One region of the Candidatus Clostridium eludens genome, then DNA from elsewhere that is predicted to be linked to it. Evidence: riboswitches for the same ligand, from Rfam matches in the RefSeq annotation. Region 1 holds a riboswitch; the other holds the start of a gene.

Evidence for each region. Region 1 has a riboswitch for cyclic di-GMP ahead of ACJDU8_RS19630 (LuxR C-terminal-related transcriptional regulator). Riboswitches for the same ligand answer to the same signal wherever they lie in the genome.
Region 2: another riboswitch for cyclic di-GMP. It lies ahead of ACJDU8_RS11720 (methyl-accepting chemotaxis protein); the one in region 1 lies ahead of ACJDU8_RS19630 (LuxR C-terminal-related transcriptional regulator).

Annotation. Positions count from the first base shown of each region.
Region 1 covers NZ_JBJHZX010000037.1:8,120-20,383, forward strand. Annotated here, with positions in the region: gene ACJDU8_RS19615 (S66 peptidase family protein) at 1-95, opposite strand, end outside; partial or broken gene ACJDU8_RS19620 (C40 family peptidase) at 527-733, opposite strand; partial or broken gene ACJDU8_RS19625 (IS5 family transposase) at 807-1,638, shown strand; gene ACJDU8_RS19630 (LuxR C-terminal-related transcriptional regulator) at 1,765-2,412, opposite strand; cyclic di-GMP riboswitch class II at 2,497-2,582, opposite strand; gene ACJDU8_RS19635 (hypothetical protein) at 2,933-3,055, opposite strand; gene ACJDU8_RS19640 (DUF960 family protein) at 3,107-3,421, opposite strand; one part of gene ACJDU8_RS19645 (IS5 family transposase) at 3,770-4,100, shown strand; one part of gene ACJDU8_RS19645 (IS5 family transposase) at 4,100-4,542, shown strand; gene ACJDU8_RS19650 (hypothetical protein) at 4,832-5,119, shown strand; gene ACJDU8_RS19655 (hypothetical protein) at 5,345-5,500, opposite strand; gene ACJDU8_RS19660 (ABC transporter permease) at 5,839-7,038, opposite strand; gene ACJDU8_RS19665 (ABC transporter ATP-binding protein) at 7,035-7,949, opposite strand; partial or broken gene ACJDU8_RS19670 (ABC transporter permease) at 8,799-9,215, shown strand; gene ACJDU8_RS19675 (histidine phosphatase family protein) at 9,318-9,869, opposite strand; gene ACJDU8_RS19680 (recombinase) at 10,094-10,354, opposite strand; gene ACJDU8_RS19685 (transglycosylase domain-containing protein) at 10,947-11,726, opposite strand; gene ACJDU8_RS19690 (hypothetical protein) at 12,196-12,264, opposite strand, start outside.
Region 2 covers NZ_JBJHZX010000016.1:15,867-28,130, reverse strand. Annotated here, with positions in the region: gene ACJDU8_RS11755 (spermidine synthase) at 1-968, opposite strand, end outside; gene ACJDU8_RS11750 (nitroreductase family protein) at 1,188-1,754, opposite strand; gene ACJDU8_RS11745 (hypothetical protein) at 1,787-1,960, opposite strand; gene ACJDU8_RS11740 (VanZ family protein) at 2,056-2,580, opposite strand; gene ACJDU8_RS11735 (lactate utilization protein) at 2,851-3,492, opposite strand; gene ACJDU8_RS11730 (DEAD/DEAH box helicase) at 3,612-6,512, opposite strand; gene ACJDU8_RS11725 ((deoxy)nucleoside triphosphate pyrophosphohydrolase) at 6,698-7,081, opposite strand; gene ACJDU8_RS11720 (methyl-accepting chemotaxis protein) at 7,389-9,404, opposite strand; cyclic di-GMP riboswitch class II at 9,544-9,627, opposite strand; gene ACJDU8_RS11715 (DMT family transporter) at 10,341-10,664, shown strand; gene ACJDU8_RS11710 (MarR family winged helix-turn-helix transcriptional regulator) at 10,721-11,167, shown strand; gene ACJDU8_RS11705 (alpha/beta-type small acid-soluble spore protein) at 11,571-11,768, opposite strand; gene ACJDU8_RS11700 (hypothetical protein) at 12,162-12,264, shown strand, end outside.

The DNA of each region.
Region 1 (12,264 bases):
ATACCAACATTAATGACATCCGCAGATAATGGACTCCCTAAAGTAACTATTCCAATTGTATCTCCTGCTCGCAAAATTTGTGGTCTCATTGCCATACTCATTCACCTTTTAAATAACTTAATAAAATATAGCCTTACAATTCCGTAAAAATTGCTCCTTGTCGCCATTTATGCCTATCACCTTCTATGGGCAGGAAGCTTAGATTTGCGGAATTAGTAAAAAACCTTATTTCATTACTACTATAATATTATATGAAGTTACTCAAATAGTTGCTAATTAATAACATAGTGTTCATTACTACTCGCCTACTTATCCATTATACGGGCTATACCCAAGCCCGATTTGATATACAACTAAGGAGGGTTGGTACATGGAGATGGTACAATAAATAGACTTTCTGCTTAATCATATGGCTTTTGAATATAGGGATTTTATCCCATTTCACTGCATAAAAAAATAGAAGGAAGCTGTTAAAATATCTCTTCCCTCCGATTAAAATTTATTTCATATTCTTACTATATGTATTCTACTGAATCACTCGTCTTGCTCCTACGTAGGCTGATCGCCAATACGGACCTAGTGGATAAATTACAACACCTTTGCTGGATGAAGCATTTATGAATTGTCCTCCACCAATATAAATTCCAACATGGCTTATAACTCCATTACTTGTGAACGAAAAGAAAACTAGATCACCTTCTCGTAAATTTCCAAAAGATATGCTTGTTCCTACATTAAGAACTTATCCCTAAATAGTTTCTGGTATGATACGATAATTAAAAAACGGGATAGAGAGGATTGTACAAATGATACAAAAGCAATCATGGGAGATAACTGATGAGTTTTGGGAAGAAGTAAAAAATCTAATACCTAAGAAACAAAGAGAACCGAATAAAGAATATAAACGAGCTGCTGGTGCTTGAAGAAAGCCAATGGAATCAAGAAAAATATTTAGAAGCAATTTTTTATATACTTCAAACAGGTATACAGTGGAAGGCACTACCAAAAGAAAAGTTTGGAGCATCTAGTTCAATTCACAGATATTTTATGGCATGGTGCAAGGCAGGAGTACTTGAGAATATGTGGAAGCTAGATACAACGAAATCCAAGGAATTGATTGAGAGTGGCTTAGTATGGATGGAAGTATGAATAAAGCTCCTTTTGCAAAAGAATCTGTTGGGGCAAATCCAACAGTTCGAGGAAAAAAACGGGATCAAAAAGCATATCCTCGTAAACGGCAGAGGAGTACCGTTATCAGTAGTGGTAACAGGAGCAAATCGTCATGATGTATCGCAACTGAGAGAAGTACTAAATTCCATAGCTATAGAACAACCAGAACCCACAGTTAAAAATCCTCAAAACCTTTGTGCGGACAATGGATATACTGGAGAGCCAGCTTTAGAAATTATAGTTCTTAGAGGCTATATTCCTCATGTAGTTTCCCGAAGATAAGAAAAAAAGAATATGGAGAACAATCCAAATTATAAAGCTCGTCGTTGGGTAGTAGAAGTAACCCATTCATGGATGAATCATTTTAGAAAATTGCTCGTTCGATTTGAGAAAACAGATATTTCCCATTTGGGCCTTATTAATTTTGCATGCGCTTTTATTGCTTTTAGAAAAACACAGATTATTTAGGGATAATCTCTAAAGCTTTCATCCTATGATACAATCTATAAGGTTTTATGATGTCAATTTCATTGGAATTATTAGTAATATGACAAACTATTTATTACATAGTATTCCAGCTAAATCACTATATATTTAACACACGTTAGAATTATAATTAACACCTGATATTCCCCACCTGTTAACATACAAGGCCACCTGTGTTCTATCTCTTATATTGAGTTTGTCAAATATATGATTATTATGTTTTTTTACTGTATTCTCAGAAATATGAAGTTTTTTTGATATCTCTTGATTACTCAAACCTTTTCCTATTTGACATAAAACTTCTTTCTCCCTTTGAGTAAGCTGTTCTATTCTTTCAGGTTCCATGGTATTTTCTCTCATCATACAGTCTATAAAATAAGAATCATAGTATTTTTTCCCTCTGTAAATCCTATCTATAATGCATAAAAGTTCCATCTCATCTGATTTTCCTAATATGTACCCCTCTACACCGCACCTAATGGCTTCTACAAAAATATTTTTATCTTCATTAAAATCCAACATTATGAATTTGCTTTTAACACCACTTTCCTTCATTTCTTTAATTAGCAGCAATTCATCTTTATTTTTTTGATGCAAATCCAATAAAACAGTATTAATCTTACTTGATTTAATTAATGACACTGCTTCCTCTAATGTTTCTGCAACAAGCATTATGTTAGCACAATTACACCTTGATACAACTGAGTATATACCCTCCATTATTAAAGCACAACTTGATAAAATAATAACCTTCATAATGTATTTCCCCCGTTTTTTCCAACAGTAATATCACTTAATTCTCTATATAAAATAAAAAGACCCAATTTAACCATATAAACGGTAAAATTAGGTCGGTTGCACCATTGACTCCGTATGTCCTAAAAGTGCCCAAATACAAAACATACTTCTTTGTCCCCCTGTTTCCTATAATATTTCATCCCAAATTTCGTATTTATATTTGCTCTTTGGGTTAACTTTTAGCATAGAGTGAATTTTTTTTCCTATCCACAAAAGCATGATGTACCTCCATCACCATTAGATTTGGCTTAATTTATATCCTAATATGAATATTTTATATTTTAATCTTATACTAATATCGGCAAATCACAATATGAACTTTATGGAAGTTCGTCGGTAAACAAGTTCTTATATCACACCTTAATTAAAAAAACATCAATAAGTTTAAAAATAAAATTAAGCAACTCCTAACCTGTAGTATTTAATCACAAATAAAGAATTGCTCTAATTTTATTTTTTGTACAGCCTTATTGGGGAACTAAATTATCATATAACTTTTCCGTTTAGTATCCTCTTTGTTTAAGGATATAGGCAGCAGCGTATTTTCTACCGCCAGTATCCAACCTAATCCACTTTCATAACTCGTAACTTTTTTCCACAAACTGCAAATGCAATACCCCTTACTAAATCTTTGCTCACTATAGTAGACTTATCAACAATATTCTGAGTTTTTCATCATTACACTGTGCCCTAAATCCTCTACAACATATACCTCGGCATCAACAGGATTAGCAACTTTTACAAAAATCTCCTCCATATATGCAGATTTTTCACGACAATAGGTTATCTTCTGATTATAGCAATTATTGAAAATACTACTGTCTTCTGTCTTCCTTAATTCAAATACTTGTAAATGACCCACAGAAAAGTTATCCATCCTCTTTAACATATCAATGGCATTCCATATTTTAATTTGAATTTCCTCATCTATATCTTCACGTATTCCTTTTGTCACCTTTCTTGCCACGTCTCTCTCCCTTTACCTTTTACAAATAAAATAACCTTAATTATCAATGAAAACCACACTTAAGGTTATTTAACTTGCTTTTATCAGATGAAAAAATATCACCTAATCTCCTATCTATGTTAATATTAGATACCTACATATTTTCTTCTACTCATTTTGAGACTTTCCTACTAACTAATTTCTTATTTCACTATTTGTTTCTTTACTGTTTCTATATTTTAAATTATATTATATTTATTGAAATAATTCAGTATCTGAGATTACAAAAGTATTAGGGCATGTCTGAAAACTTAAAATTGCATAAAAGCCAAATTGTTGGTAAAATAAGAAAAAAACTTGGAGATTAATATTATGGCACAAAAACGTTATGAAATGTCGGATGAACAATGGATTCAAATTAAAGATTTATTCCCGGTAGCTAAAACAGGACGCCCTCCTATTGACAACCATCTTATGTTTAATGCAATCCTATGGATTGCCAGAAGTGGTTCTGCTTGGCGTGATTTACCGGAGCGCTTCAGTTCCTGGAAAACTGTATACAGCAGGTTTTGTAAATGGCGTGATGACGGTACTTTACTAAATATTTTTCAGACCCTAAATGAAGAAGCAGACTATGAAAATTTAAGTATTGACTCTACTTCTGTAAAGGCTCATCAGCACAGTGCAGAAGCTAAAAAGGGGCAATAAATCATGAGTTCAACCAACACATTGGAAAGAGCCGTGGTGGAAATACGACCAAAGTACATGCAATTGTTGATGGGTTAGGCAATCCGATTTATTTTCAGTTATCCTCTGGCGATGTAAATGACAATACACTGGCCATTGAGGTGCTGTCTCATGTAAAAATAAAGAATAGCAATATCCTAGGAGATAAGGCATATGTAACAAAGGAAATAAGAAAATATATTTCATCCAAAGAGGCATCGTACACGATTCCTTCCAAGTCCAATACTAAAGATCCATGCAAATGTGATCGCTGGCTCTATAAAGATCGTCACTTGATAAAATACTTTTTTAATAAAATCAAGCATTTTCGTAGAATTACAACCCGGTACGATAAGCTGGCATCTTCCTTTCTTGCCTTTGTTTATTGTGATTCGATATTTATTTTGTGCAAATAGTATAGGAACTTGCCTTTTCAGACACGCACTATATATTCCTAAAATAATTTCTATCTACTCTAATCTAAGCTTAAAATTATTTCTACATATGCTATAATAATTACACAAGATACAGTATTTTTAGCTAAGCATTTCCTTAAATTTATATCTTACAAAAATGTTGTTGCAGTCGGCCTAGTAGCATAAACCAGCTATGATAAGCTAATACAATAAAGCAAGAATACAACTTGAAAGCACATATACTAAAAGTTAACACATCACAAACATAATGTTTGGAGGTATGGTTATATTGGAAGAATTCCAAGAATTTATTGATTATTTTATTGATAAGAGACTTAATAATATTTCATTTAACCTAAACAAGAAAGACAACAAATATAAAAAATTGGAGATTCAATTGCTAGAGGTACAAGATAAATTACTAAGCACAATTGATGAAGAATTACAGGAGCCATTTGTGAAATATGGGGACATTATAAATGCACAGATGGCGATTATGTACAGAGAAATTTATATATGTGCTTTTAAGGATGCTTTGAAGTCTATTGGAATGATTGAAACCATAAAAAATAAGTAGAATGTTTTTAATATATACACCTGGTAATACTGCTATTTTAGAAATGAATTGCAACTGCAAGTTAATGTGAAATAACTATAAATACTGAAGAAAAAAATTAAAAATGCACCTCTAGGAAATAGTGCATTTTTAAACCAGGAATATTGTTAACGCAAAATAACACGGAACTATTTAAATATATTATATCACATGTTTTAAAAAATCAAACAAAATAGATACCTAAAATTATTTCTGAACTGGAACATTATTTACTTCCAGCACAGTACCTTTTATAATATTATAAATTTCATCATATGAAAGTCCTATCTTTCCCTTTATAAGCTCTAATACCTTAGGGTGTTTAACCGCACCTTTCCAATTAGATTCCTTTCCTAAATTCAAGGCTCTCTGCTGGATATTAAAAACTACCCACTTACCCACCACTCATGGATGAATCGCTTTAGAAAAATTAAAGTTATTTAAGGATAAACTTTTAGTCTATGCAAACATAAAGCATAAAAAAATAGGGCGAAATGCCCTAGGCCTTTGATACCAGACTATTTCTTTTCTATTCCTACCACACACTCAATATGTGTTTTGATAGAAAGATGATACTAATACGCATTAATATTGGTTTCACGTAAAGATATACCCCTCTAAAATGTGGAGGCACGTGGATTTATTTGGTTTTATATTTTTACGCAGTTAATCATTTACCACTCTATACATTACCCACTTGTTTAAATTAGGATATCTCTTTTCACAAATACAAAGTGAGCAATTAAATAACTTGCAATAGTCCAAATTATTAGTATTAAGATAATAAAAGCAGTTGTAGGATACGTAAGTCCTAAAGTCATAGCAGCCCCGCCTGACAATACCGCATTTACATCGCCATATATAATAAAAATAAAAGATGTAATTTCCTTTGTAATGGTAGCAACATTCTGTAAAGCACTTACGGCAATTATAGCTGCTATACTTACGCTCATTGCAATCATGCTGCTTTTTGAAACAGTTGAAATCATGAAAACAAAAGTAGTACATGCAATTATAAAAAGTATTTGTAGAAGAAATGCTTCTATAAGATATTTAAACATGGGTACCATGTGTGCTGTACCGGCAATAGATATCAGGTCATGTCCACCAAATTGATTAACGTATGATAAATCGTATTGAAACCTCTCACCAACTAAAACAGGATAATTCATATTCCCAAAGCCTGTAAATATTCCTATGAGTGCAAAGGCAATTAACTCTATGCCACAAATAAGGACAACAGCAGATAAAATTGATGTTATGTACTTTGAAAATAATATCTTCGCTCTAGATATTGGTTGTATAAGAAGAAATTTTGCTGTTGGAGGAGTATATTCCCCAGATACCATATCTGATAAAAAAATTGCTACTCCTACAGCTAAAAATATCATTCCGAGAGTTTTAAATAATGTTTGCAGGTAATTCGCTCCATTAAATTCATAATCTTCCATAGGTTTTATGTTATTTCTTAATAAATATTGAGCAATTGTTAGCTGTTTTCTATTTTGTTCCTTCATCCTAGCAGATATAGTAGTGCTTTGAAGGTTTTTTTGAATGTTTTGTATATCTGTTTTTAAGGTTTCTTTCCAATCAGTCTGCACGGGAGCAGGATTGTCTTTTATTTTTTGGATCTCAGCCTGCAAGCTTTTAATGTTATTCTCGTACATCAGTTTTTCATCCTCTGATGTTCTATTTGAATTTATTCTGTTTCCTAATCTATCAATATTGGATTGAATCTCCTGTATTCTATATTTAGGATCTTGATTTCTTGCCATTAATTCATTTTCCTTATACAATCCAAAAGCTATAAGTATTATTAAAACTATAAAGGCGATTAAAGTAACAAGTGTTTTCCTTCTAAAGATCAATTTTATTATTTCATTTTTTATAAGTGTAATCATTCTCTGATTCCTCCTTCCACAAGCTCCATGTATCTTTCTTCTAATTCTTGATGCTTCTTATATGCTTCTTCAATATGAACTTTATTTTCAGCAAGTTTAAAAATCAACTCAGGTAAGCATCCCTTTTGGATTTTTAAATTAAATGTATTCTCTATGCTATTAATATTTTTTATGTATTCCAAGGATTTTAAAACCTCTAAGCAAACTTCTTCCTCTCTAACGGTTAGCGATATTGTTTCAATGCCTTCTTTCTCAATATCATTTTTAACACTTTCCACAGATTTAATAATACCACCATTAATAAAAGCAACGGTATCACATAACTGTTGCACCTCTCCTAAAATATGTGAAGATATAAAAACAGAAGTGTTATTTTCTCGCACAATTTTTTTCACAATATCTCTAAAATCAAGTATACCGGATGGATCAAGTCCATTATTAGGTTCATCTAGAATGAGTAATTTAGGTCTTGTTAATAATGCCGCTGCAAGTCCAAGTCTCTGTTTCATTCCCAATGAGTATTTTCTTACCGTATCTCCAATCCTATCTTTTAACCCCACTAATCCAACCATTTCGTCTACATAAGCTCTTGGTACGTTCCTATTCCTTGCTATCTGCATTAGATTCTCTGTTCCTGAAAGATAACCATATAGTTCAGGATTTTCAACTACTGCCCCAACATTATCTAAAGCTAATTCTCTCTCTTTTTCAATATTATGTCCCATTATATGTATGCTTCCTTCTGTTGGTTCAATTAGACCTACCAGCATTCTTATTGTAGTCGTTTTACCTGCACCATTGGGGCCGAGAAAACCAAATATTTCTCCTTCCTTTACAGAAAAGCTTATATCCTTTATTATTTCTCGTTTACCCAGATGCTTTTTTACATCTTTTACTTCTAATACATTCATTAAAGTTCTCCTCTCCTTAATGTATATCAACTTATTACTTTTATGCTATAACACACTCGCCATCATAAATTTAAAAAATAATGATCCCGACATGTATTATACTGCTCCTGTACAATTTTTATATACCCCCTGATTAATGTGCTCTCTATTATAAATATTCTAGATTAAAATCTGATTAAAAAATTCTCAGGCTAATATTAAAAATTACACAAAATATACCTACCTTAAATAAATATTTATGGGTGCATGTGCTAACTCGTATTCAACAATAACTCAGTTGTGTTATTTAATTTAAAATCGAAAGGATGGTCAAGATAACTTTCTCTCTCCCTAGCCAGCCTATTTTTGTAACTTTATTCAATCTTACATTCAATCTCAATACCATCAAGCAAACTTACAGTAATCTTCTCCCCATCAAACACAGCCATTTTCTCCACTATCCTAAAAAACAAATCATTGCTTTTTCAATAATTGTCGGTACAGTATCTTGCCGTTGTAAACTCCAACATCAAAATGCATGAGTATTTCAACATGATATATTAACTATTTACATTGAGAAGCATGGTAGCCTCCCCTTAGGCACAACCCCATTTATTGAGGCCTCCCTCAAGGCTATAAAGCCATATATGCAGAGGCTCAATGTCAATGGTTAATATATCTACCTTGGAGTTTAATTACATTTTGATGTTGGAGCTTTTCTACATTTTCATGCTTCTTTCCAAAGCTAGTTGATATTAAAATATATTTGCTGTGATTTTTATGCAATAGACTTGTTTTATTTATGCGAAAATTTAAGTTTTTAACTAATAGTGGAAAGAACCATTTTCATGCCACCATGTACGCCTATTCTATTTCTTACTTGTTGTTGTACACATATCTCCCTGGTATAGACCCCGCTATTTCATTCCAATTGCCGACATGCTGATCGGCAACTCTATGACAAGTATCTCCTTGGGAGTAAGCCGTTTAGTTGATGGAATACGGGCACAGAAAAATTTGGTTAAAGAATCTTTAATGCTTGGTGCAACACCAAAAATGGCAGCAAAGCAAATTGTGGATAATGCTTTTGATTCGGCAATCCTGTCTACCATCAATTTCATGGTTGGTATAGAAATTGTTTTTTTACCAGGTATGATGACAGTGCAAATACTATCTGGCACCTGTTACAACGATAGAGTTACGATTATTCTTGGAATATTTGGCAGTGTAGCATTGATAGGAATTTTATTTGTACAGTTAGGCTATAAAACGTTTTTCAATGAGTAAAGCCAATTAACAATTGGTAACTAGTAAATAATGTTTTAAGTATAAATACAGAGTCCCTATGCTTCATTTCAAGGCTTTCCATATGAGCTTTATTTTTTTCTCTTATCTGTATCTTCCCAAGTTCACTAAATCTGATAAGGACAATTTACTGATGATTTCATAACCGTTTCCTTGTCCCCGTGGTCTAACAATAACTGTTCCCATGTTCGGGATTTGGCCTAAACCAATCCCTTCTGGAAAACTATGAGCAATTATGACCTTGTTGCTCCCCTTAGGCGGTATGACTTCCAACCTTGACTGAAAAGAGCCTAATATTCTTTGTTGCTCTGCAGCAGATATACTTCCACTTAATTTATAAACTTCAAACCAAAATGGGTCGATTTGAACATTTGACCTTCCAAAAGCCAATTGTGCCGTTTCTATAGTTCTGCAAAATGGACTCGTTAGGACAGGATAATTGATAGGAATTCGTAAATTACGAAGAATTTGACCGTAATAAATTGCTTGTCTTCTTCCCATTTCAGAAAGATTTCTTTGAGTAAAACAATATAGAAAATTTAGATAAGGTTGATCTTCTCCAACTGTTGCTTCCCCATGTCTAACATATAGTATATATCCCCCGCCCCTTAACAAACCTATTAACGAATTATTCAATTTAACTTCTCCCTTCCGTTTACTTTTTATAATAATAATTTAATTTATGATAATCACCACAAGGATGTTAACCCATATTTTATATGGTCTTCAGTTACTTTGGGCACTCCCGGAAAGCAATATTTATCGCATACTATAAAACTGGAAAAAGTCAAGGCAATTACGGTGAAAATAAAAAGCCGGTCAAGGCAATTACCAACCACCCCAACCGGCATTTTAATGTTTTATTCAATCTCACACTCAACATTTGTCCCATCGAGCAGTGTAACAATAATTTTTACTCCCTCAAACACTGTCATTTTCTCAATTATTCTAAAATACAAATTAATATCAAACTCTACTATTGGCTTAGCATCCCCAATGATTTCTATAAATTGTGATGCTTTGTATTTTGGGAGAAGGTCACTTTTTTTAAAACTCTCCTTCCACTTCCTTATAAAGCATTCTTTGTTTTCAACCATGGCATTAAATACTTCAACAAACACCCTGTATAAAACCCTATCATCTATACGTTTATTATCACAACTCTTTTTACCTTTTACTTTATATTTTCTAAAGAATCAAAAATACATTTCTTCGTTTTATGTTTTAGGCATTCCCAAATCCTCAAATACTCTTTTTTGTGGTATACAAAAATAACGGATACTTTTTTTAATGCACCCCAAAATATAATTGCACATAAAATAAAGTTGCGTAAAAATTGTATTACTCCAATCCCCCTAAACCCTTATGAACCAATAGCTACAGCATATCTTATGAATAGTAACATTCTGAAAAAGGTGCAGCATTACTATTCACTAAGCCTCCATAAACCTAGTAATATCAATAGCTTAAAGCAATATTAACTTATTTGTTTGTTTTGGAAAACTGTAGTTTTTTCAAGTTTTATTAGTAACTTTCCATTAAGCAAAAAAGCCTAGATCCTTTTAGAATCAGGGCTTTAGGCCTTTATCCTTATTGGAGTACTACAAAAATCATCACACTTTTTCTGGAGTATTGGATGCAACGTAACTTTTGATAAAGTAATACTCCAGTTTATAGAAATAATATAAACCGGGTTATCTTCATTTCACTATGTTACTTATTTTCAAAATTTAAGACTATTTTATAATTAAGTGCATTCTGATATTGTTCATCTGTTATGTACTTATTTTCTTTCATCTTTTCCAATATTAGATCTCTTCGCTGTAAGGTATTATTCAAATGATTTATTGGATCATAATATTCAGGATTATTAGGTATGGCAGCTAATAAACACAATTGTGAGAGGTTCAATTGCCTACAGTCCTTATTAAAAAATTTTTTAGCAGCAGAATTAATACCATAAGTACCGTTGCTGAAATTAATAATATTAACATAAAATTCTAATATTTGGTCCTTGGTGAATTTTTGTTCTAGTTTAGTAGCAATAACCATCTCTTCTAATTTTCTTTGGTAGTTTTTATCAAAATCTAGAAACACATTTCTTGCCAGTTGCTGAGTAATAGTACTTCCCCCTTGTGTTATATTCCCATTGTTGGCCAAAAACGAATATATAGCTCTAAAGATTGCCTCTATACTCACCCCTCCATGTTTATAAAAATCCTTATCTTCAACAGCAACAAAAGCATTTTTTACATCATTGGGGATTTGTGCTGATTGTAAATATAACGATTCTGTATTATTTAAATAATCTGCCCTCTCTTTAAAAGTATATTCCGAACAATTATTTACTTTTATAGTTGCATCGTTATACAAAGATTTAATGGTTGGCCAATATTTATAATAAATGAATCCACTAAAAATAACTATTAATATAAAAACGCTTAAAAATATCCGTCTAAGTAAATTATTTATCTTACTTTTTTTCTTTGCCATTCAAAATTTCCTTTCTTGAAAAATTTTATTTTATATATTACATCATAGTATCTGCTTTAATACAAGAAAAAAATCATCATAATTAAGTATCTCTAGGTATTCTATTTAATATCATAGTGACCATACTCTTTTATCTTAGGTTAAAATAAATATCATAATTACACTAGACACAATCAACTTTGTAAACAACACAAAATTCACAACATCATTTAGCATCATAATACACAATTATTAGTTATAATAATATAATAAGTTACCATAATAGTTTTATAGTATAAGGAATCCCACAAAATTGGTTTACTACAATAAATCAATTTTATGGGATTCTTTATATTTAGGGTATCTAAACGCACATTAAACTAAATATTTATAGCCAAAATTAATCGTATCAAGTGTTTTACCTATATTATACTTTGCACCTTATTTTATCACTCTCAATTTTATGTGGAGAAAATTGATATAACCTCAATTATTTAAATAGGCTTCCTGAAATTTTATTACCATATTTACTTATCAATCCATAATTATATACTCCCAA
Region 2 (12,264 bases), on a different contig from region 1:
GGAAAATATTTTTGACACTGTTTTGCATAAGTGCCTGTCCCCATACCAAGCACCAAAATCTTTGCATTTTTTTTCTTATAAATTCCGGACATAACGGGTGCCGCAAGTGCGTAGTCATAATACATTCCCGTCAAACTGTTATCTTTTTTCATAATGGATTGAACTCCAAAAAGAACATTGGTAGAAAGAATTACGCTATCATTTGTATCCTTCACCTGCAGATAATTATAAATAGATTCTCCTTCATACAAGAGATTTTTCTCCCAAAATGCAAAACTATCCGATGATCCAAATACGCTGCAAAAGATAAATAAAATAACACTTATAATACATTGTGCTTTCTTTGCTCTTATGTTTATAAAATAAATCATGCCAAGTACCAGAAGAATTCCCGAAAATATTAAGAATGTAACAGATGTTCCAACTGCCGGAATTGTAACAAAGGTAGGTAAAAATGTGCCAATGATGCTTCCAATTGTATTAATTGCGCCTAGCATACCCACTATCTTTCCATTGTCACTCAAACTATTTACCGTATATTTCACCAGAGAAGGTGTAACTGTCCCCAGCAAAAAAAGCGGAAATACAAAAATTATCATACATGTTAAAAAGGTTGCTAAAATTAAAAAGTTATTACTTATTGTTAAAATAAGTACTGCAGATACAGCTAAAATTATATACTTTCCCAGAAGCGGTATAGCTGCAATCCATATAGCAGCTATAACAATTCGCATATACAACTTATCTGGATTAGGATTTTTATCTGCACTTCTTCCCCCCCAGATATTGCCCAATGCCATTGCAATCATGATAGTTCCAATAATAATTGTCCACACAATTTGTGAAGAACTAAAATATGGTGCCAAAAGTCTGCTCGCTCCAAGTTCCACTGCCATTACTGACATTCCTGCAAAAAATTCTGTCATATACAAATAAAACTTATTCTTTAATATAGTCCTCGTTTCCATTCATACCCTCCTCTGATAAGAATTCATATGATAACTTCTCTCTATGTTATCTTATCATTTCAGGTAAACCCTAAGTCAAGAAGTAATTTATAAAAAATAAATGTTCGCATGTTGTCGGGATGGAACAGCCGTAGTAGAGTCACTGAATGCTTTAATTGTACACTTGTAGTACAAATTAAAAATGCGGCATACTGTAACTATATATCAAATCTAATTATCCTAATATATCCATTCTGTAACTTCTTGTAGTAATTTTCGTGGACGTGGATATGGAGATTGATTTGGATAGCCTATAGCTACTGCAGCTACAAGTTCATCTTTACGATTTAACCATGAACATATCTCTTTATCACAATAAAAAATATCACAAATCCAAAGAGTACCTAATCCAAAATCCTGTGATGCTAAAAGGATTGTCTGCACAGCTGCACCTATTGATTGAGTATCAGTAAGTAATCTATAGTGGTTATAATCTTCTTCAAAATTAGAAAATGCATTAAAAACTAAAACTACTGCGGATGCTTCATTAATTGAATTGATGCTTAGTTCAAAACTCCCAATAGGTTTGTTCTGTTTCTTATGTAGACTTGACACATTCTCCATAATACTTACTAACTCATCTTTCTTTCTATTTTGAAGAACGATAAATCTCCATGGTTGACGATTTTTACCTGAAGGTGATTTAGTTGCTAATACTAATAATTTTTCTATCATTTCTTTTGATACTATTTTATTTTCAAATTTTCTTATACTTCTCCGTTTTTCTATTGCCTTTATTGTATCCATAGTAGCCTCCTGAAATTTGAACAACACTCTTCTTATTTTTTCACTGCCTCAATTATTCCAATAGCCTTTAAAGCATCCTTAAAAGCACATATATAAATCTCCCTGTATATGATGACCATCTCAGCATTTATAATGTCTCCATATTCTACAAATGGCCCCTGTAACTCTTCATCAGACTTACTTATTAAATCCTGTACCTCCAGCAATGTAGTTTCCAACTTTTTATGATCATTACCTTTTTTACCTAAACCAAGTGAAATATCATTAAGCCTTTTATCAAAAGATTATGCAATAAAGATATTCAGAATCTCATTCTCACCATGAATAAATAATATAATATACGAGGTAATCCCATAGCAGATAGTATTGTGATTGCAGTATATACTTTTTTCTCATCTCGTAATATAGACAATAAAAACTTATACCCTAAAATACCAATCAATCCACCCAAACAATTTAGAATTATATCATCAACGTCTGATGCTCCAATGCATAAAAGCCCTTGAATGATTTCAACAAATAAACTCACTATAAATATAAACAACAAATTGGTTATTACTCTTTTATCATTTTTGAATAATGACAAATATGTACCAAGTGGAATAAAAATAACTATATTGCCAACCACATTACTAAAAGAAAATGCTCTTATATTTGCAGAGCTGCCAGATATATATTCCATTATACTATAAAAAGGAATGAGATTGATTGACCTATGCTCCAAATGCGAAATTCTTGATAAGAACAATATCTTAATTAACAAAATTATGCAACAAATGAAAACACCATATAAAAAGACTGTTTTAATTCGCTCTCGTTTATTCATAATACCTCCATTTTTCATTTCATCTCTGCTTATTCTCTGACGTTATGTAAGTCATTTAAATATTCATTAATACTCTTCAAAACTCTTTTGATATTCTTTATTGGACTTGGATAAAAACAAATCTTTCATAATCAATCATCCTCTTTAAATAGTTAAAGCAGCACTAGTAGGGCTGCCTTTTAAAATTTATTGATATAAATAAAATGACAAAAAGACTTACTAATAAGCAAGCCATTTTATCGTGTCAAAAGAAAATTGTGAGCTAAATCATTAATATCCCAATTGTTTTCCTACAATTATTACCTTTATTCTATTTTTAATAAATTGTCCTCTAATGATTATAAAATTATTACATATCCTATTGGGACTTTTACAGTCTACACAATAGCCTAAGGTAGTACATGGAGTATTTTTACCTAATCTTTTAGCATCAATGGGAGCAGAGTAGCTTCTAACTCTTTTTTCAGCTTCTTCTATGTCCTTAACTATTTTATTTATTCCGATTACTAAAATAACCTGCTTAGGTCCATAAATCATTGGTGCAACTCTACTTCCATTACCATCAATATTATAAAGTTCTCCATCTTCTGTTAAGGCATTTGTACTACACATAAAAGTATCAGCCGAAAAATTTTGTATATATATTTGCCTTTTTTCTCCACTTGTAATACCTTCTGTATACTTATCTAAAAAGGTAAAATTTCCTTCACGGAGAAAATCTATAACACCTGTTTCAAAAAGTGTCATTGAATCGCCCACACCTACTACGGAATTTTTATCTACAAGTTCTTTTAAAAGTTCTTTTAATTCCATATCATCATTAACAAAAAATCCTGCCATATTGCGTTTTCTTAAATTATTTATAGTTCTTTCAACTTGTTTTTCTCTATACCATAAAACATTATTATCCATCTGAATGTATTTCCTTTCCCAATATCACAGACGTAAAACAGGCCGTGAAACTTATTTTATCCTAGCCAGGACTTATGCTTAACGGAGAACTTTTAGTTGATGCTCTACTCATTTCTAATTCATATCTTTTTAATAAACTCCGTATGTATTGTAATTGGTACTTCATTTTCTAATTTTATTTTAACAGTTATAGGTTTTTCTCCTTTACATTCTACTACATACCCTTTTCCCATATAAATATACGGTTGAACAACTCCATCTATTTTCTTATATTTTCTTAAGAAGATATGCAAATTAATGCCTCTTTGCTTATTGAATATAATATTTTTTCCTCTTTCTGAACTTTGTGATGTACTATTAGGACTTTGCCATTGAAAATAATTTCTATCTATAAGTTTATCTTTATAATTAATGCTTTCCTTTATATTTTTTTCTTTATGCAAATCTACAAAAATAAAATATTCATTTTCATTAGTTATAAGTCCACTTCCTCTAAAAGAGCTGTGAATTTTAGTGTAATTTGAAAGCAACGCTACATCCACCATTTTGTACTGCTCATATAATTTTAAAAATGGAACTCCATAATAATTGCTTGAAAACTTTTTTTCATACCTTATAAGCGCATAATTTATAATATCTTCAATGTAACATCTATATTCTTTATTGTGTATTACTTTTTTAAATTTCCAAGTACAAGATAATATTTCATCCTGGAATTCAACTAACTTAACAGTACTTTTTATTTGAGCTGTATCATAGTAATTTTGATTTAAACAATTAAAAGCATGTATAATACTATTATCATCTACATAATCAATATATTTTAACATTTCACATCTAGCCTGCTTTAAGCTTATCTGTTCATGATTTAAAAGATGCTTTAATATACTAAATTCATAAATTCTTTTTATTGGCAACTTGTTAGTGAACTCTTTTAGTATTTTAAAGAAATCGTCATCTTCCAATATACTTTCCAACTCTTTTTGATTTTCCATTTTAACTACAAAGCTAAGATAAGTTTTTTCCTTGTTTAAAAATCTCAAAGGATCTGGTGCCCCATCATACTTTATATAATCCATAAGAAAATATGGCACTTTTTCTCCATTCATTTTCTTAAACTCTAAATATTCCTCCTTTAAATATTTCATAGAATTAAAATTTTCTTTATTTAGCTGCTCTAAAATTCTCTCTTCAGCAACTTTATCCATTTGAATATTAGTACATCCAGGTATATTTCCAAACTGAGTTGACACTGCTACTTTTAAACTATCTTTGTCATAATACCTTGAACCGTTTAGAGCTATGGCTATTAAAAATACTTTTTTATGATTTCCTATAAAGTCCAATACAGTTAAAAATGTTTTGCCTTTATGTTTTCTAAGTCCTCTGCCAAGCTGCTGTATAAATATAATAGGTGAACTAGTAGGCCTAAGCATTAAAACTAAATTAATAGATGGTATATCCACACCTTCATTAAAAATATCTACAGTAAATATAACTTCTAATTCATCATCATCATTTTCTAATCTTTTTATATAAACCGCTCTTCCACTTGGAGAATTTTTTCCTGTTAAGCATACACTTTTTATACCTCTTTTATTAAATTCACTTGCCATATACTCCGCATGATCTATATTTGCACAAAAGCCTATACACTTGCATTTCTCTCCATCATACCCATAAAACAGCACTTTTTCTATTATAAAATCAACTCTTTCATTAACTTTCAATCTTTTAACTATTTCATCAATATCCTGCAAGCTTACATCACTTAAATCTATGCCATCAATATCTGTTATACCAAAATAGTGAAATGGAACTATCAATTCTTGTTCTAAAGCCTCTCTAAGTCTTACTTCTAAGGCTATATTACCACTAAAAATATCAAATATATTCCCACCATCACACCTTTCTGGTGTTGCAGTCATTCCAAGCAAAAATTTAGGTTTAAAGTAATCCATGATTTTTTTATAAGATGAACTAGCTGCATGATGGGCTTCATCTACAATAATATATTCAAAATCATCTTTTTTAAAATTATCAATATAATTGTTCATTGATTGTACAGTTGAAAATACGTAATCTGCATCTATTTCCTTGCTTGTACCTGTTAGAAGTCCTGTGCTCTTATTTTTATTCTTTACTAGTTTCTTAAATGTTTTCTCCGCATCTCTTAAAATTTCTTCTCTATGTACTAGAAAAAGCATTCTTCGGGGATTATATTTTATAACATCAAAAGCTGACATATATGTTTTACCTGTACCAGTAGCTGCAATAACTAATGCCTTATTTTCGCCTGAATGTCTTAATCTATCTAAACTCTTTATTGCCATTTCTTGCATCTCATTTGGTTTTATTAATTCATAATTACTAAAATCTAAAGCCTTATTAGTCTCACTTTTTCTAATTTCCTTGAGGAAACTTCTGTAGCTATTAAGAAATTCATCACTTACAATAGTAGTGGAATCCCATAATCCTAAGTATTCTTCTAAAACCTGACGTGTAAAACTATTATCTTTTTTTGAAACAACTTTTACATTCCACTCAACATTACTTTTTAAAGCTCTTTGAGTTATATTAGAAGATCCTATAATTATTTTATATTCTTCTCTATTCTCGAAGATATAAGCTTTAGTATGAAAACCCTTATCTTTATTAGCGATAAAAACCTTTAAATCAATATTACTAAACTTTCTTATTCTTTCAAGTGCCTTAGGTTCAGTAAAATTAAGATATGTTGAAGTCAATATTTTGCCCTTAATGCCTTTTTTCTCAAGTTCTTGAAAACTATCCAATAAGAGTTGAACACCACTAAAATTGATAAATGCTGTACTGAAATAAAATCCATTACATTGGTTTAAACATATCTTAAGTTCTTGTAATAGATTTCCTTCTTCTGAATTAACTATCAATTCATTATTAACAATAAACCCGCTATTTTCTATTTCCTTATTCTTGATATTGAAATTGTTACTATCTTTCTTTTCTATACTATTTATTTTGTCAAATATTGATCCCATATTATCACCTGTATTAATTTAATAAGTTATTTAATTCTTTATACAAAGAACAATATTTATATAATATTTTACAATTTAATCAACGCCTATTGATGAAATACAAATATTTTTATATAAAAAAAGCGATATTTATTGTCATGCATATATGCTACACATATTAGATTTCAAAAATGCCATTCTTTCTTTTACAATTCTTTGAGTTTCTCAACAACCAATATATCTGCTGGAACCCATCTAAGTTTGTCCAACTCATCTAATGGTATCCATTTAGCAGCATTATGAGCGTTTAAATGAATTTTTCCTCCACATATATCACACAAGAAGCAGTGCATTGTAAGATGAAAATTTGGATAATCATACTCAATAGTAGTTACATATTTAGAAACATGTATATCCAATTCTAATTCTTCTTTAATTTCACGAATAAGTGCTTCTTCTCTTGTCTCTCCAGATTCTATTTTGCCACCTGGAAATTCCCACATATTTTTAAACTCACCATAACCACGACAGGTGGTAAATATTTCATTGCCGTGCTTTATAATTGCAGCTACTACTTCTACTGTTTTCATTTATATAATCACCTCATATCATACGATAATTATACTATAATTTGACACACAAATATAGTTTATACCTTTGACGTTAAAAATACTTCTAAATTATTAATTACAGAACTATTAATATCTTTAAACATATAATCGCCACCCAAAAAATAAAATGCGCTGCTGAGAATTTCTACTTTCCCATCAACGCATTAAATTTCCAATGCTCCATATTATCTTTTTGATTTTCCCACGTCTTATATGAAAAATTAGTATGTATACAAGGTCATTCACCGACCACTACAATACTATATAGCTATATTTTTTATAATTATCATATAGTAAACTTTAAAGCTATACTGTTCAATTCAGCTGAGCTCTTCTTTATTATATCCGTTTCTAATTTTATTTCATTTGCATTGTCAGTTATAATTGATATCTTCTCTGCGATATTGCTAACTCCATTTGCTCCTTCACTGCTAGCCTTAGAAATATTGTCTACAACCTCGGAAATGATCTTTATGGATGCTAATAGTTCTTCTGATGTGGAACTTAAATCTGTCATTAATCCTTCTATAAAAATTGAATCCTTATTATAACTTTCACCAGTTTCAACAAGTTCCTCATATCCTTTTACTACTTGGATATCTATAAAGTCTAATGACTTCTTAGAATTTTCGGACAAACTATTGACCGCTTCAAATACACTGCTAATTATATTTTGCATTTCATTTACAGTAGCTTCAGAACTTTCTGCTAGTTTTCTTATTTCTTCTGCCACAACTGAAAATCCTCTTCCAGCTTCTCCTGCTCTTGCTGATTCTATAGATGCATTCAATGCCAATAAATTAGTTTGAGCTGATATTTGTAAAATAAAATCTGTTAACTCTTTTATTTTATCCACTTCTTTTGATTTAATAATTGCATTATTAACTGCTTCATTTATCTCTAATTTAATTTTATTTGCATCAGTTTGAGATAGTTTTGCATTTTCTTTTAGCTCATTTGCTTTTATACTGATTTCATTAACTGATGTTGTACCATCTTGGGTTTTTGTAGTAATATCCTCTATGGCTGTACCAATTTCAACTGTACTAGCATTTATTTCTTCCGTTGAAGCTGCTGTTTCTTCCATACCCACTGATAGTTTTTCCACAGTTTCTGAGGTCTCAACTAAATTTTTAGCTAATACAGCTATATTATCATTTGTTATAGAAACAGCTCTATTTACTTTGTTAACCTCTGCAACTATTATTTTAACTATACTATGTATGCTTTCCATGAATTTATTAAAATACATCGACAATTCACCAATTTCATCTTTTGATGTTATCAAAATTCTTTTAGTCAAATCTCCATGCCCCTCTGATATTTCCTTAAAATTAGAAGTAAGCTGTAAAATTTTGTTCATAATAAAAAATCTAATAAATACTAACATGCATACAATTAAAAGCACTCCACAAATTAGTAATATAACACCTTGGCTAGCTATAAGCTTGTTAACTAAGCTATTAATAAAATCGGCCTTTTCCCCTATAAAAATCATACCTGAAGGTTTTCCACTTACATCAATAATCGGTTTATATCCACCAACATAATTTTCATTATTAATTATACATTTGCCATAGTAAGATTGGCCATTTTTTAACACATCGTTTATTATAGAAGTATTTTCAGTTTTTGTACCAATAATCCTTTTTCCATTTTTATCTTTTATAGTGGTAGCAATTCTTTCATTGCCATAAAAAATTGTAATATCATATCCAAATAATTTTTTTTGTTTATCAAGAAATGCATTATTAGAAAGAATATATCCCAAGGACACTGCACCTATAATATTACCATTGTTATCCTTTAACGGTACCCCTGCCCTAATAGAATATTTTACAACTTCCCCATTTTCTATGCCTACAGATTTTTCACCGTTCAAAGCTTTTTTAATGTTTACCTGATTTGCTATATTATCACCATATTCATTCGGTTCATGAGCGCGTATAAAAACATTACCTTCTTTATCTGTTATTACCAAATAATCGATACCAAAAGATTTTAATGCCGTTTTACCTAAATCCAAAGCAGCTGCTCTATTTTGTGTACTAAGAGCTTCAACAAGTCTAGATGAATTTTCAAACCAATCACAAGCATTTAACGACTTTTGCTTTAAATCTTCTATATTACTTGCAAAAGTATTGCTTTTTTCCTCTATTTCATTAAGACTATTTTCATAAAGACTATTCTTTACTATATAATTAGAACTTATGGATACAACCATAATAAAAAGTAATGTAAATGTAATTACTATAAAAGACAATTTACTCCATATACTATTGAGTTTAAAATTTTTTAACAAGTAGCATTCCCCCCTTATTCTTCCTTTATGTGTTCCTCACTGTGCTTACCTAGAATAGATAAAGCTTTTTAAGACCTAGTATCATTTGTATATTCATCTTAAATAATAAAACCAATTAAAGCTAATAAAAAATCAATTAGTTTCAATTGGTCGGTTGCATCACTAACTCCGAATTCTCAAGATGCCCAAATAAATAGAATTCTTCACAGTTCCCAGTCTTTTGTATTTTGTTGATGTTTTTTATATATTATTGTAATTTTATGTCTATATATGCGTATATTATCATTATAGTATGAAAAAATCAATATCTCATCCATCTTTTAACATAAAAATAAAATGCCTTGATGAGAATTTCTATCTTCCCAGCAGTGCATTAAATATTTTATAATCAAATAGTGATATTTTATATATAGGAGAATTGAATTATGAAAGTTTTAAAATATATTATTTTATGGATTATAAGTTTTATTGCCTTTATGTATCTTTCGTTTATTCTCGAAAATCTGTTACATAACGGTAATAACGATTCTGATATTATACTAGTTGGTATTTATTTACTAGGGGCAACTATAATAACTTGTACAGTTCTAATAATTAACACTATTAAAGATATACACGAATAAAATTAAAATTTATATATTTTAAGAATAGTAAATTATTGTAATATGAATATATATATCTATTTTTAGCTTTTCTAAAAACATTACCCAGAATAACCTTTTAAAAGCGCTTTAATATATAATCATTTTGTTCAAAATGTGAATTTAATGTGACTTAAATAAAAAACAAGAGAGCTATTTGAAAATTGAATAATAAGGTGTTTAATTGTTTATAAATTCCATGGGAATTTTAGCTAATATTGACTAAAGCATAACATTTTAGTACAATAATATTAGTCCATTAATGGACTAATATTATTTAAAAGAGGTTTTTACTATGGAATGGATCTATCTAATTTTAGCTATTATTCTTGAAACTTTAGGAACTACTTGTATGAAGATCTCTGAAGGATTTACAAAATTACTACCAGCACTAGGAACACTTTTAACATATGGGCTATGCTTTATTTTTTTATCAATGTCCTTAAAGAAGATATCTGTTAGTATAGTATATGCTATATGGGGAGCAGCAGGAATTACTATTATATCAGTAATAGGAATTCTTGTTTTTAAAGAGGATGTTAGTGTGTTAAAAATAGTATCTATACTTTTTATTGTATTAGGGGTTATAGGACTAAATTTTAGTGGTGTTAGTCACTAGTTTCTCTTATAATTAAGGTAGTATTATTTTATAATTGAAGGAAGAGTGTACAAGACATGAGTGAGGAAGAGAAATTTACTGAGCTATTAGATGTTTATTATCAATCTTGGTTTAAAATTAATGATATTTATCGTGTTTGGTCCAGAAAACATGAAATTCAAGATACAACCTTGTTTACTTTGTATGTAATAAATAAAAGTTCCCCTTATTGTACTCAAAATGAAATTCGGGATAAATTGAGTTTGCCGAAACAAACAGTTTCGTTAATACTATCTGGACTTGAGAAAAAAGGATATATTCTGAGAGAATTGAATTCTAAAGACCGTAGGAACAAAATTGTTAGGTTTACGGAGAAGGGAAGTCAATATGCAAGCAGTATACTTGAAAAACTTAAATCAGCAGAAGTAGAGGCTTTTGGAAATATGTCGCAAGAACAAAGAAGAACTATGATAGAACATTTTTGTTTGTTATCTGATCTATTAGATAAAAGTCTTTCTAAATAATGCACTTAATTAAAAGAATTTAAGTTGTGTTAGATAACGATTTATAAGAGCACCGCATTATTTAATTTTGAATTTTGGGGTGTTTTTTCGTCGCATTTCAAATATTTTATAGCTTTAATTATATATTCCTAAAATAGTATAACTACTTTAACCTTAAAATTATTTCTACATATGCTATAATAATTATTAAGATACAGGCTCAAAAAATTAAGATGAGCTGTCGGAAAGCACATCTTAATTGATTAAAAATATTTAAAGACAATTTTTAAAACCGTAACGGCCTCTTTTAATTTATTATACCATAATGTACAGTATTTTAAATAAATAAAAATATGTGTAATATTCTATACAAAAATAGAGCCTAGAATGGCCTATAACACCATTCTAGACTTTTTATAACATCTTACTTTAAACCTTGTTCATAAGCTTCAACCATTTTCTTAACCATGTTTCCACCTATAGAGCCAGCTTCTCTGGCAGTTAAATCTCCATTATATCCATTCTTTAAATTTACTCCAACTTCTTGAGCTGATTCCATTTTAAATCTATCTAAAGCTTCTCTAGCCTGTGGAACTACTAAATTATTACTGCTACGTGCCATAATTAACACTCCTTTGTATAGTAATCTTTACTGTTTATACTTAAAGTTTGTACATTTCTATAAAAAATATTCTAAGTAATTAAATGAATATTTGGAAAACAAATATATAATATGATAAAGTGGGTATAATACTAATATATAACTAAAGTCCTTTGAATATCTTTACTGTTTATGGGCTAGTTATTTATGTAAAACGAAAACTCCAGCTAAAATACAGTTGGAGTTTTTGATCATATACCTCTATACCATTTTCTAACCTCTTCATGACCATTTCTAATCAGTGAACTCTCCCCTGCTTTAGAAAAGTGAGAGTATCTTTGTCATGAATAGGTGAAAGGTATCATATATATGTACAATAAATTATAATAACAAATGGTTAGGAGTGTATGAGTTATGAACTTATTAGAAAAATTTTTCAAAGTTGCTAATGTTACAATAGATAAAATATGGAATCAAAATATAAATAGGCATCTTATTCAAATCAATCCACAATTTA